DNA from 2 places in the Sedimentibacter sp. zth1 genome. Region 2 is predicted to be linked to the other one. Evidence: riboswitches for the same ligand, from Rfam matches in the RefSeq annotation. Region 2 holds a riboswitch; the other holds the start of a gene.

Region 1 (7,464 bases), 1.3 Mb from region 2:
TTTGGTAATATAATAAGTCAAACAGGGGATGTAAATAACAACATAACCTATGCAGGATATCAGTATGACAAGGAAACAGACCTATATTATCTAAATGCAAGATACTATGATAGTAAGATAGCAAGGTTTATAACAGAGGATACATACACAGGAAATCCAAATGACCCACTTAGCTTGAATGTATACACATATTGCCATAATGAACCAATAATGTACACTGACCCTACTGGACATTGGGAAGAGGGCGACAGTGATAGGTCAGATGAAGCACAAGCACAGATAGTTGAAGCTACTAATGAATATATAGAGGCAAAAAAACGCGGAGATACTGAGGCTATGGAGGCTGCACATCAAAAGGCGGAAGATGCAAGGGGTGGCAATATATACAGAAACAAATCATTAACAAAAAAAGAGTTGAGAGAAAAAATAGCATCTGTAACTAGTAGCAAGTATGTAAGTAGTGCTGCTGTACAAGACTTAAATCAATCAAATATTGCGTTTATTACAAAGAAACCAACTAATGGAACAGAAATTTCTATGCAAGAGGAATTTCTGAAAAGTATAAATAATGTTAGACTAAACTCAAATATTTCAGATCCTAATCTCAATCGTACTTTGTTTAAAAATATTGGTTCACTTAATACATTAGCACAGTGTTACAGTGTTAACAAAAATATTGATACTAATTGGCTGTTATGTATGTATATTAGGCAATTTAATTCTGCTTATTGCATAAATAAGTGGGATCTAGCTGGAGGAAAAATAGATTATGATTTTATAAATTATGTTGAAACACAAAATCCTAAAGTTGCTGAATACTTCAAACATGCAAGTGATGGCAATAGTATGTTTATAACAGATGCTGACTATAATAAAATAGAAATAACACATTTAGCTGCTACATTAACTGGATTAATTTATAAATCAAATTTGAATGATGGTTACAACACAAAAACAAAATTAGCTTCTAAGTTTATGCCCGAATATCATATAGATGATTTGTCAGGCTGGGCAGGAGATTTACAAACACTTATGCTTGAAATAAAAGTTAAAACATCAAATTCAAATAATAGTATTGAAATAAGCAATGAATTTAACAAACTTATTGGTAATGATAATTCTAGTTTTTCTATGACTGATTTATATGCAGATGTTGATGCAGTTAATATATACCAAAAAATTAATCCATCAACATCAATAGCTCTGTTGATGAAAAAATTTTATAATCAAATACCGAATTCAAGATTTAGATTTACTAATTTTGTAACAAATCTAGTTGGTTCTGATAATAGAAATTCTTTTAGGGAAAAGGTAAATAAATATACAAATGATAGTTATTATGGAATTGGATGGCCTTTGTTAAAAGGTGAAAAGTTTACATATAATCAAAGCATTACTATAAGAAATAATTATATTAATTTTATCTTTAATATGTTGGAGAATGAAAAATAGATGGAAGGTGTGATATATATTGAGGCTAAATAAAAAAATCATAGGAAAAATCTTAATAATAATACTAATTGTTTTGTTTATTCTGGCTGTAATATTCTATTTTTGTCTAAAGTATTCAATTGAGCATATGTTTGATGAAGATATTAATACAAGAAAAGAAATTATACAAACTGACTTAGGTGATAGCTTTTTGATTGAGTATGCAATTCATAATTTTCCTAGAATTACGACATTTATTTCATTTAAGAATTCCAATAATGAAAAACAACTTGAAAGTAGAACAATTCGAGGTGAGTTTGAAAAACAAAGCATTCAAACTATATTAGATACAGAAAATATTAGATGTTATTTAATTTATAATACATTTTTGTTTAAGATTGGTAATAAATATGGGGCGATAGATATAGATGATATTGATTTAATTGATATAGATGATAATATTTATCCAGAAAGAAAATCTTCATTTAAACAAGTAGCAAAAGCGTTGGTTGCTACGAAGGATTGGAGATGGATAAAGGTGTGTGCCGAATTTCTAATAAAAGAGGGCGATGAAGATATGAAACAAGCAATTGAAAGGTACGCATTTGGCAAATTCACGCCTGAAGAACTTGAAATTAACAAGGGCAATGAAATAACGGAAGATGATATGATATATTTTTCAATAGAGTTACTTGAATAAAATAGATGCTGTAATCAATTGACAATGTTTGACTTATGAGATACAATGAACTTGTAAAAATAAAATAAAGATTTGCAGGGGAACTAATTTAGTTGAGAAGGATAAAACCTGACCCTTAGAACCTGTCAGTTAATACTGTCGTAGGGAGCCAAAACATATAGCTTTGTGATGTTAATCCTCCTGTAAAACAGTGAGGATTTTTTTATGCCATAACCCATTTCTCATAGAGAAATAGTTGATAGGTTAAAAGCAATGGTAGGTCAGAAAGTTTGTCTGCAAATAGGAAGGTGAAAAAATGAGAAATTATAAAACACAAATGGAAGCGGCTAAAAAAGGTATAATTACACCTGAAATGGAATTGGTTGCAAAGAAAGAAAATGTTGATGTTCAGTATATATTAAAAGAGGTAGCTTGTGGTGAAATATGTATACCTGCAAATATTAATCACAAATCATTGTCTGCTGAAGGAATCGGAAAAGGATTAAGAACAAAAATCAATGTTAATCTTGGAATTTCAGGAGATTTAATGGATTATGAACTAGAAATGAAAAAAGCTAAGCTAGCTGTAGAGCATGGCTGTGCTGCTATAATGGATTTGAGTAACTACGGAAAGACAAATAAATTTAGAAAAGAATTGATAGAATTTTCTCCAGCTGTGATAGGTACAGTTCCTATGTATGATGCTGTAGGATATCTTGAAAAGGATTTGCTTGATATTACTGCAAAGGATTTTTTAAGAGTTGTAGAAGCACATGCAAAGGAAGGTGTAGACTTTTTAACTATACATGCAGGTATTAATAAAAGAGCTATAGAAGCTTTTAAAAGACAAAAAAGATTGACAAATATAGTATCAAGAGGTGGATCATTGCTATTTGCATGGATGGAAATGACAGGAAATGAGAATCCTTTCTATGAGTTCTATGATGAAGTTCTTGATATATTGAGAGAATATGATGTGACAATAAGTATAGGTGATGCTCTAAGACCAGGCTGTATAAACGACAGTACAGATGCTGGACAAATAGCTGAACTTATAGAAATAGGGAATTTAACAAAACGTGCATGGGAAAAAGATGTTCAGGTTCTAGTAGAGGGACCGGGACATGTTGCAATGAATGAAATAGCTGCAAACATGCAATTAGAGAAAAAGCTTTGCTATAACGCACCATTTTATGTATTAGGACCTATAGTAACTGATATTGCACCGGGCTATGACCATATAACATCAGCTATTGGAGGAGCAATTGCAGCTGCAAACGGTGCAGACTTCTTATGCTATGTAACACCTGCTGAACATTTGAGATTACCTGACTTAAATGATGTTAAAGAAGGTATAATTGCTTCAAAAATAGCGGCACATGCGGCAGATATAGCAAAAGGAATACCAGGTGCAAAAGAAATAGACTATAAAATGAGTGATGCAAGAAGAAGAGTAGACTGGGATGATATGTTCGAATGTGCTCTTGATAAAGAAAAAGCAAAAGAATACTATGAAAGTGCAAAACCTTCTGAAAAACATACATGTACTATGTGTGGAAAAATGTGTGCTATGAGAACAACAAACAAAATCTTATCTGGTGAAAAAGTAGAGATTAAAAACTGAAAATAATAAAAACATTATACATAAATTTAATATTATAAAATGATTTCAAAATTATCATTAGCTTAATAACAGAATTCATAATGATAATTAGAGAAAAATTTAATATTTACTTAGAAAGGATTATGTAATGAAAAAAATTAGTACAAAGAAATTAGCCTTTGCAGGCGTGTTATGTGCTGTTGCTGTTGTATGCTCTCCTTTTTCTATTCCTTTTGGAGCATCTAAATGCTTTCCAGTACAGCATTTTGTAAATATTATAGGGGGAGTTTTTTTAGGCCCTGTATACAATGTAATTGTGGCATTTGTAACAAGTCTTATCAGAAATCTCCTTGGTACAGGCTCTTTGTTAGCTTTCCCTGGTAGTATGTGTGGTGCACTTTTGTGTGGATTGATGTATAAATATTTTAAAAATTTACCTTTGGTATATCTGGGTGAACTTATTGGAACATCTATTATTGGTGGGATATTAGCATATCCTGTAGCTACTTTAATAATGGGAAAAGAAGCATCATTATTTTTATATGTTATACCATTTTTTATAAGCACATTTGGCGGAACAATTATAGGTGCTTTGCTTGTTACAGCACTTAAGAAAACTAAAGCATTGGATAAAGTTTTTTTGGTTAGCAGATAGTTTATAACATTATTGTTAGTATTAAATATAAACCAACAAATATAGTTTTTAAATCGACAAAAGCACAGGAATGGCTAATTCCTGTGCTTTTTAGAGTGAAAATAATTTAACATATATTAAAAATTTTATAGAAAAGGCATGATACCCTTAATACCGCTAATTCCATGCTTTTTTACCAATATGCTTGCAATTTCATGAAGTTCATCCTCATCATCTATATATGGTGCTACTGTAGTTACAAAATGTATATTATCATCTTTAGCAGCTTTTAAAGCTAATTCAGCAACATCATCACTATCCATGTAGCATGCAATTTTTATGATTTTATCAAATTCATTTAAATTATACATCTTTTTTGCATAATCACTTACAGTATCTTCATCTAAAAAGCATGCAATAGCTTCTATATTTATCTTATCACTATATTTGTTTACAATAGTATCTAATCCATCCTCAGTCATGAAAGGTGCTAAACTCACTACAATTTTAGTATTTACATTGTCGGCGTCTAAAAGACCAATAGCTAATTCGTCAATATCATCTTCATCAAGAAATGGAGCTATGGATAGTACATCTTCTAATGTAGCTGTATCTATGCAATTTTTAATTAAAGTATATAGAAAATCCTCATCCAAGTTTGGTGCTATTGCAACTATGTCTTCAAATTTAAAATTTTCATTGCTACTTTCAATTACTTTATCAACTATTTTTTCAGTTTGATTAGGCTTTAATATAGGTGCAATATCATTGATTTCATCTAATGAAACTTCATTTTCTTTTATGTATTCTTCCTCTGTTCCGCCAATTACATTTTTAATAATGGTAGATGATTTTTCATCATTTAACAAATCATCTATACTTATACCTAAAATTCTAGATAAATCAGATAATTTTGAAATGTCTGGCATTGAGTTTCCTCTTTCCCAATTGCTTACCGCCTGATAGCTTACTCCTAGTAAATCAGCAAGCTCCATTTGTGTTATATTTTTTTCCTTTCTTAGTTCAAATATTTTTCTACCTACTGTTTTTGTTTGAAACATAAATTATCTCCTCGTGTTATTATTTACTCTATCGATAAAGCATTAACTTATAGTAAAAGACTACCACAATGTGTAAAAAAATTAAAGCAAGCAATGCTTTAGTTTCATAAAAATCCACTCAAGTGTTAGTTGAGTTGTGTAAATTCAAACATATTTACTTGATATAGAGTGTAAAAAATATTTAAAATTATATAAATAAACTATTGACAATGGTGTAATATTGTATATACTGTATATATACAATATATATTAAAGGTGAAAAAAATAATGAATATTCTAATTAGTAACTCGAGTGATAAACCAATATATGAACAAATAGTTTCTCAGATTAAAGCATGCATAATTTCTGGAGAACTCAAGGATAATGATGCCTTACCATCAATGAGGTTACTTGCAAAAGAATTGAGAATAAGCGTAATAACAACAAAACGCGCTTATGAAGAGCTTGAAAAAGAAGGCTTTATAGTTTCTGTGACGGGAAAAGGAAGCTTTGTTGCAGCTAAAAATATTAATTTAATAAAAGAAGAAGCTCTCAAATACATAGAGGAAGAAATGTCAAAAATTATTGAAAAATCAAACTTGTGTAATATTAGTTTTGAAGAGCTGATTGAAATGTTTAAAACAATTTATGAAGGAGATTGATTATGGGATATGCATTGGAATTAAAAAATGTGTCAAAAAAATATAAAAATTTTGAATTAAGTAATATTAATATACATCTTCCTAAAGGATGCATTATGGGATTTATAGGAGAAAATGGTGCTGGTAAGACGACAACTATCAAGTTAATACTTGATTTGATTAATAGAGATGCTGGAAGCATAAATGTTTTGGGTAAAGATAATAAAAAGGATTTAGATGCTGTCAAAGAAAATATTGGAGTAGTTTTAGATGAGTGTTTCTTTCCCGAAAATGTAACAGCAAAAAATGTAAATATTATAATGAAAAACATATATACAACATGGGATGAAAAGAAGTTTTATAAATACATAAAAGATTTTTCACTTCCATTAGATAAAAGTATAAAAGATTTTTCAAAGGGAATGAAAATGAAACTGTCCATAACAGTAGCACTTAGCCATGACAGTAAATTATTAATATTAGATGAGGCTACAAGTGGACTTGACCCAATTGTAAAGGATGAAATATTGGAAATATTCTTGCAATTTATACAAGATGAAAATCATTCAATATTTATATCTTCTCACATAATTAGTGATTTAGAAAAAGTGTGCGACTATATAACATTAATACATGAGGGTAAAATCATGTTTACTGAAGAAAAGGATGAATTAACAAATAAATACGGTTTGCTAAAATGTTCAAAGGAAGTATTTAAAAATATTGATAAATCTCTAGTTATAGGATATAGAAAAAATAGTTTTGGAGTTGAAGCTTTAGTATATAAAAACAATCTAAAATGTGATGGAGTTATTGATAAAGCAAGTATAGAAGATATTATGTTATTTTATGTAAAGGAGATGTCTAAATAATATGAAGGGTTTGATTATAAAGGATTTAATTAATTTAAAAAAACAATCTAAAATTTTAATACTTATATTAGTGATGAACTTCGTAATAAGTTTTTCAAACAAGGATTTAAGTATATTCATGGGTGTGATTTCTATATTGTTTGTCATGCTTCCTAGCACAGCACTTGCCTATGATGAAAGATCTAATTTTGATAGATATGGACTTACAATGCCAATTTCAAGAAATGATTTAGTTATATCTAAATATTATTTAGGGGGGATATTTTCAATTATTGCTTTAGTTGTTAATCTAATAATAAATATAGTAGGATATTGTTTTATGGATATAGCAATTAATAAAGATAGTATAATAGGAGTAGTTGCATTGTTTAGTTTGTCAGTTGTGTTTTTATCAATTGTACTACCATTTAATTTTAAATATGGTGTAGAAAAAGGGAGATATATTATGATTGTAATTGCTTTAATTCCTACATTTATGATAGTTATGCTTTCAAAATTATTTAAAGATACGCCATCGTATATTCAAAATTTACAATCTATAAATATAGACAGTCTTCTTTATA
Region 2 (7,464 bases):
TATTGCGTACTTCATTAATCATTTACCATTTGCTTCGATAAATCTAATAATTCTGAAGTTGCCTTATATATATCCTTTTTTGCAAATATAGCAGATATAACTGCTACACCATCAACATGTGTTTCTTTTAGCTTCATGATATTATCTTTATCTATTCCACCAATCGCTACAACTGGAATAGATACAGAAGAGCATACATCTACAAATTGTTGATGTGGTAATGTATCTGCATCATTTTTTGTACTAGTTGAAAATGCTGCACCCACCCCTATATAATCTGCTCCATTTTTCTCTGCTAATTTGGCCTGCTCAACAGTTTGTGTAGAAACACCAATAATTTTATTTTCACCTAATCTTTTTCTTGCACTTAAAAGTTCCTCATCATTTTGACCAATGTGTACACCATCTGCATCAACTTCAACAGCTATATCAATATTATCATTTATAACAAATGGTACATTGTATTTATCAGTAATTTTTTTAATTTCTTTAGCTAATTGTAAAAATTCATCATGAGTTGCATCTTTTTCTCTAAGCTGTACAAATGTAGCACCAGCTTTTATTGCTTCTTCAACTTGTTCGGCTAAACTGTTGTTACCTAGCCAAGTTCTATCCGTTACAACATACATAAGCATTGTATTTTTATTTAATTTCAATTTTAATACCTCTATTTAACATTTTTTCATCCATCTTGCCTATATAATCTATCATATATGTTCTAAGTGAAGATAAGCCTTCATCTTTTTTAACTATTTTTTCACAAGCTAACTCACCTGATAGCCCCATACACGCAACCGCAGCAGCTGTGCTATCCAATATAGCCTCATAATTCGCTCCGACAAAAGCTCCAATCACGCTAGTTGACATGCAACCACTGCCAGTAATTTTTGTCATCACAGGATGTCCATTTTTAATTATATAAGCTTTTTTACCATCTGTGATAATATCATATTCTCCGCTAATTGCTATAACCGCTCCTGTAGTTTTACTTAACTCTTTTGCAATTTCAATAGTTGTATCTATATTGTCTTTTGTCACGATATCCGCTTGATTTGCATCAACACCACTTGTTGAACCACTACCTTTATAAACAGATTTTATTTCTGATATATTTCCTCTAATAACAGAAAATTTAACTGACTTCAAAAGTCTACTAACACATTGATTTCTCAATGCAGAAGCACCGACTCCTACTGGGTCCAAAATAACAGGATGCCCAATCTCATTTGCCTTTTTACCTGCAAGCTCCATTGCTTCAATTGTATTCTTATTCAATGTTCCAATATTAATAACAAGTGAGTTACATATACTTGTTATATCTTCAACCTCATTTGCATCATCAGCCATGATTGGTGAACCTCCACAAGCAAGGATTGCATTTGCACAGTCATTTACAGTAACATAATTTGTAATCGCGTGCACAAGTGGTGTTTTATTCTTTACATTAGTTATTATTTGTTCAAACATTTTGTCTTTTCCTCCAAAAGATATTATTTTTTTATTGATTTTATTATGTAATTTACTACTATACAGATTATAGATATAGCAACCATTACAGGCAATGTACTACCTAATATTGTATCTATATTCATGAAAATTCGATATAATACAACGCCTATAACCCATATAATAGAATTTTTTAAATTAAATACATTGTTTTTATTCAATTTATTATTTTTAATTATAAAGAAATCTGTTATTGTAATTGCAAATAATGGTGCAAATACTGAACCTATAAGATATAGAAACGGTTCAAATTGACTCGTTGGTACAGTTATAGCTATTACTAATCCTATGATACAAATAATAACTGAAATTATTTTTTCGTTTGCCTTTTTATTAAGATTAACATAACTTACAGCAGCAGAATAAACATCTAAGAATCCTGTTGTTACAGTTGAAAACATTACTATAACAAGTGCAATAATTGGTAAACCAGCAGCTGATAAAATAACTGAAATATCAGAATTTCCTGCATATAATGCTGCACCAATACCTATGATATACATAAAACAACTTCCGATAAAATAACCTATAGCACTAAATAGAGTACCCTTTGTCTCATCTTTAGAACTTTTAGTATAGTCTGATATCAACGGCAACCATGATAAAGGCATAATAACACTTAATTCTACAGCAGCACCAAATGATATACTTTGCGATGCATCAAATACAATTTTTGAATTAGACTTAAACACTACAAATCCTAAAATAACAACAAATATAAATAATAAATTTACCGCTATTTTATTAACTTTGCTCAAATTTTCAAATCCAATAATTATCCACACACCCATAAGTGCAGCAATCAAAACACACCAAACTATTTCATTTTGAAAATTGAATGAATTAAGCGTAACTACATTTATAGCTTTTGCACCATTGATTATCATAACTGCTGTCCAACCAACAAGTTGTAGAATATTTAGAACAGAGAAAATATAAGAACCATATTTTCCAAATGATAAACGAGTTGATTCAATAGCTGATAATTTAGATTTTGCTCCAATTAATCCTGCAAAATACAATATAACGCATCCTATAACATGTCCAATTACAATTGCTAATAATCCTTTTTCAAATCCAATTGGAGCAATTAAAGCACCTGTCAATATTTCTGCCAATGATATAGCAGCACCAAACCACAATAGCCCTTGGCTAGCATTTGTTAATTTTGTTGATTTATTCATTTTAACTCCTAATAATTTATTTAGATTATTCTGGCAAATAGTTATCGATTTAAATAACAAAGAAAAGGACATACCCATTCGGATATGCCCTATAAATTTTCGTGATTAATACTTTAATATTTATAATCAATAATTTATCCCTACGTTGGCATTATCCAAATCAGGTACGGTCGAAACTAAAGTTTCCTCTCAGCCTATAAACAAGCTCCCGAATATCTAATCAATGAAAGTATATTACAATTATTATTATATGTCAATCATTTAATTACATATACAACTGTATGATCCTTGAAACCTTCTTCTCCATCAAGTATATATTTAGCTAGTTAAGATTTCCTTCCCATAAAAAATACTCCTCCTTAAAATAAACAGTTTATTTATTTCTACTGTCTACCTTAAGGGGAGCATATCAAAGGGAAAAAGGTGTATTTTACTGCTTTAAATTACTTTTTTTATATCTGATAATAACTCATTCCAAACATGTTCATCCAAATTATTGTCTTCAATAAATATTCCTATTTTATCTGTCAACTTAATACGAGCCTGAACTGTAATTAAATCAATCGAACCAGCATAAAAAGACCATCGATTTCCAAATATCTGACAAAAATTTATCTTTACATTGTATTTTTGATAGACAAATTCTGCAATACTATTTAGTTTATCTTTTGACGTCTTACCTTTAGCAATATCTATTAACTCCTTATAAATACAAGTCCCTTTCTCCATTTGAAATCCTTTCATAATATTGATTAAATTTTTGTACTATATTATGTTCTTGATAAAATGGCATTGTTTTAATTTTTTCAATTTCTTTTAACAATACCTTTTCTCCTACTACCCTTGTTTCTTCAGAAGCATAATCATTTAGATATTCTCTAAAAGTAAGAGCAGCATTCAGCTTGCAGAATTTTCCTTCTACACATTCTTTTAATAATCCCATTATTTTATCGCCAGTTCTTCCACATCTATAGCCCGCTGTACAAAATGATGCTATCATGCCCATATCTGCAAATTCTTTTATAACTTCATCCAATCTTCTCGTATCACCAAGCGTAAACTGTTGCGTATCATCATCTTTAGGATTAGCTTTTTCACTATATGCACCAATACCAATCTTAGTTGATGCATCTGTTTGAGTACATCCAACCTTAATTACTTCTCTTTTTATTCCAGGCTTTTCTCTAACAGTTACAATCAATCCAGTATAAGGAACGGATAAACGTAATACAGTAACTAATTTTTTAAAATCAGCATCATTAACTAAATATTTTGATTGAGTACTAAGTTCTGAACCAATTGCTGGAGTTACTCTAGGGAAAGAAATAGTATGTGGTCCAATACCAAATTGTCTTTCTAAATCAATTGTATGATATAAAAGTCCCATAACTTCAAAACGCCAATCATATAATCCAAATAATGCACCTATTGCTATATCATCAATACCTGCATCCATTGCTCTATGTAACGAATACAATCTCCATAAATAATTTGATTTTGGGCCAGCTGGATGTATCTTTTCATATAATTTACGATTATAAGTTTCTTGGAAAACCTGATAAGTTCCAATACCTACTTTATGTAATTTACTTAAATCTACTATTGACATAGGTGCTGCATTAATATTTACTCTTCTGATATTGCCATACCCATGTTTTGCTTTTTTCTTAACACTATATACGGCTCTAATTGAATCAGCCATATAATCAGCATCAGATAAAGGATGCTCACCATAAACTACAATCATTCTTTTATGTCCTTCACCTATAACACATTCAGTTTCTTTTTTTATTTTTTCCATATTTAAAATTCTACGTTTTTCATCAGGATTTTCTTTTCTAAATCCACAATACAAACAGCTATTAACGCAAAGATTACTGCAATATAATGGTGCAAAAAATACGATTCTATTATCATAAACCTTTCGTTTTACTTCTCCTGCTGCCTCATATAGTTCTTCCCATAAATCTTCATCTTTTACATTTAATAATGCAGCTGTTTCATCTGGATCCAATCTAGTTATCGAAAGAGATTTTTTTATAATATCCCTTATAAATTGTTTATCTGGATTTTGATTACTAGCTAGTTTTTTATTAATCGTTTCCTCATCAATAAAACTCTTTCCATTAATTAAATACTTATCAATTTCCTTTTGTTTTACTACTTGTGCTGCCCATTCCTCAGGTTTTAATTTTGACAATTTAATAACCTCCTTTAAAAGTTTTAAAAATCTCTATTGTTCTCGGCAATATGCCGCTTAAATAGGCTAAAAGCATTCCATAATTAGTAATAGGTACATTCTTTTCTCTGCAAAATTCTATTCTTGTACTCATAGCTTTTCTGTTAAACATACATGATGCACAATGAATCACTAGATCATATCTCCCTAAGTCCGTTGGGAAATCTTGCCCTGTTTTAAAATCATAATTAAACTTCTTTCCAGTATACTTATTAAGCCCTCTTGGGATTTTCACTCTACCTATATCTTCATGACTTTGATTATGTGTACAGCTTTCTGATATTAATATATTTGCATTATCTCTCAATTTTTCTATAGCATTAATTCCCTTCAAAAATTCATCTATATCTCCTTTTACTCTCGAAAGTAATATAGAAAATGATGTTAATTTAATATTTGCAGGTACTATTTCATTTACTTTCTTAAATGCCTGTGAATCCGTAATAACTAAATCAATATCCTTCAAGTCAGAAAGAGCTGACTTGAGTTCTGTATCTCTAACTACATAACTCTTTATTCCATGGTCTAAGCAATCCCTTATTAACTGTACCTGTGGCAAAATAAGCCTACCATTTGGAGCTTCTGAATCAATAGGAACTACCAAGACTACTTTTCCATTATATGGAACTAAATCACCTACAATTGGTATTTCTTTTTTATCAGCCTGTATTTTTTTTATCAGTTCGTCTTTAAGCTGTAATATATTATCGCCTCTAGTTGAAGATATCACTTGCCAATCTTTATATTTTTCCCTTATATTTTTTAAATTTTCTTTAGAAACAGTATCCATTTTATTTATTACAGTCATAAAAGGAATATGAAATTTCTTGAAATTTTTCTCTGCTTCTTTATAAGCACTTTCATCAATATCATTAATCCCCATAACATATATTGCAAAATCTGTCTTAGCAAGAACCTTCAGCGTTCTTTGTACTCTAAGAGAACCTAATTCACCTTCATCATCCAAACCAGCAGTATCAATAAACAAAACAGGACCTAATGGAATTAACTCCATAGCTTTATTCACTGGATCAGTAGTCGTTCCCTTTATAGATGATACAAGTGAAACATCTTGTCCAACAATTGCATTTAAAAGCGAAGATTTTCCTACATTTCTTTTACCAAATATCGTTATATGAATTCTATTTGAACTAGGTGTATTATTCACAGCATATCCCCTCTTTCCTTTTCCACCTCTTATGATCTCCTCTTGACATATCCATTTCGTAACCAGCTTTATTAATTATTTCTTTTACTTCTTCAAAATATTTTATTGCTTCATCAACTACTTCAGCTTTACCTTTATACAATTCATACTTTTTTCGTAAATACCCAGGAGAAAGATTTAGCATTATAACATTTGCTCCAACTTTTAAAGCCTTCCCCCATCCATTAGGATCAACAACATTTAAAGCTGTAGTAGCTGGAAGTAGTACATCAGGTAACAATAATCTCGTTAAAGCTAAACATGTAAACGTTTTACTTAGCGAACCACATTTAAAATTTCTTAATGGGGTATCAGGGTGTATAATTAAAGGACCAATTCCAACCATTTCTGGTTCAAGCTTTTTCAAATACAATAAATCTTTAACTAAAACTTCATTTGTTTGATTAGGCAATCCAACTATAAAACCAGCTCCTACTTGATACCCTATATCTTTTAAATCATTAAGACACCTCATTCTATTTTCAAAGCTCATTCTAGGATGTAATTCTTTATATAATTCCTTTGATGCTGTTTCGTGCCTAAGCAAATATCTGTCTACACCTGCATTAAATAATTTTTTATAAGTTAAATAACTTTTTTCCCCAATAGAAAGGGTAACAGCACTATTAGGAAAACAGCTCTTTATTTTCAAAACAATTTCAACTAATAAATCATCTGTATAATACGCATCTTCGCCACTCTGCAACACAAAAGTTTTATAATCTAATTTATTTCCTTCATTACAACATTTTATTATTTCTTCTAATTCCATTCTATATCTGTCTGCTTTTTTATTCTCACATCTAATTCCACAATATTTACATGTATTTTTACAATAACTAGAAAATTCAACAAGCCCTCTAATATAAACTTTTTTCCCATAATTCCTTATCCTCGTGTTATTTGCATAATAAAATAACAGCTCTTGATATTCAACGTTCATATTATCTAATAAATATAAAAGTTCATCATTATCTAATGAGTTAGTATTATATAGTTTTTTTAGTAAGCTTTTCATAAATTATATTTCCTTCTTTGAAATTGAAGTCTTTACTATAACCCCCTTTACATTCCCTATTTTACCAGTAAAACTATTTATTTCATCAATAGTTCCAAAAATAATAATTGATATTACTGATATTCCCATTTCATCATAAGGAATGCCCATTCGTCCTTTTACTATACCCTTGAAATCAGATACAATCTTATTAAACTCAGCTTGCGCTTCCTTTGGACTTTCTAGAATTGCACTTATAACAGCTACTTTTCTTTTCATTTTTATACCTCCAATTAAATCTATATTTTAAACAAACATTTTAAACTCAACA

What was found. A riboswitch is a leader RNA that binds a small molecule or an ion and turns the genes downstream of it on or off. The one in region 2 is predicted to bind thiamine pyrophosphate.
Region 1: linked by a shared signal. The riboswitch ahead of thiC (phosphomethylpyrimidine synthase ThiC) and the one ahead of cytX (putative hydroxymethylpyrimidine transporter CytX) in region 2 are both predicted to bind thiamine pyrophosphate.

Annotation. Positions count from the first base shown of each region.
Region 1 is NZ_CP071445.1:1,780,294-1,787,757, reverse strand. Features, by position in the region: gene JYG23_RS08895 (RHS repeat-associated core domain-containing protein) at 1-1,452, shown strand, start outside; gene JYG23_RS08890 (hypothetical protein) at 1,472-2,131, shown strand; TPP riboswitch at 2,198-2,295, shown strand; gene thiC (phosphomethylpyrimidine synthase ThiC) at 2,427-3,734, shown strand; gene thiW (energy coupling factor transporter S component ThiW) at 3,862-4,368, shown strand; gene JYG23_RS08875 (helix-turn-helix domain-containing protein) at 4,494-5,408, opposite strand; gene JYG23_RS08870 (GntR family transcriptional regulator) at 5,676-6,050, shown strand; gene JYG23_RS08865 (ABC transporter ATP-binding protein) at 6,053-6,901, shown strand; gene JYG23_RS08860 (ABC-2 transporter permease) at 6,903-7,464, shown strand, end outside.
Region 2 is NZ_CP071445.1:468,695-476,158, reverse strand. Features, by position in the region: gene thiE (thiamine phosphate synthase) at 15-656, opposite strand; gene thiM (hydroxyethylthiazole kinase) at 643-1,467, opposite strand; gene cytX (putative hydroxymethylpyrimidine transporter CytX) at 1,491-2,690, opposite strand; TPP riboswitch at 2,810-2,912, opposite strand; gene JYG23_RS02290 (hypothetical protein) at 3,129-3,419, opposite strand; gene hydG ([FeFe] hydrogenase H-cluster radical SAM maturase HydG) at 3,394-4,890, opposite strand; gene hydF ([FeFe] hydrogenase H-cluster maturation GTPase HydF) at 4,892-6,097, opposite strand; gene hydE ([FeFe] hydrogenase H-cluster radical SAM maturase HydE) at 6,090-7,154, opposite strand; gene JYG23_RS02270 (TM1266 family iron-only hydrogenase system putative regulator) at 7,158-7,412, opposite strand.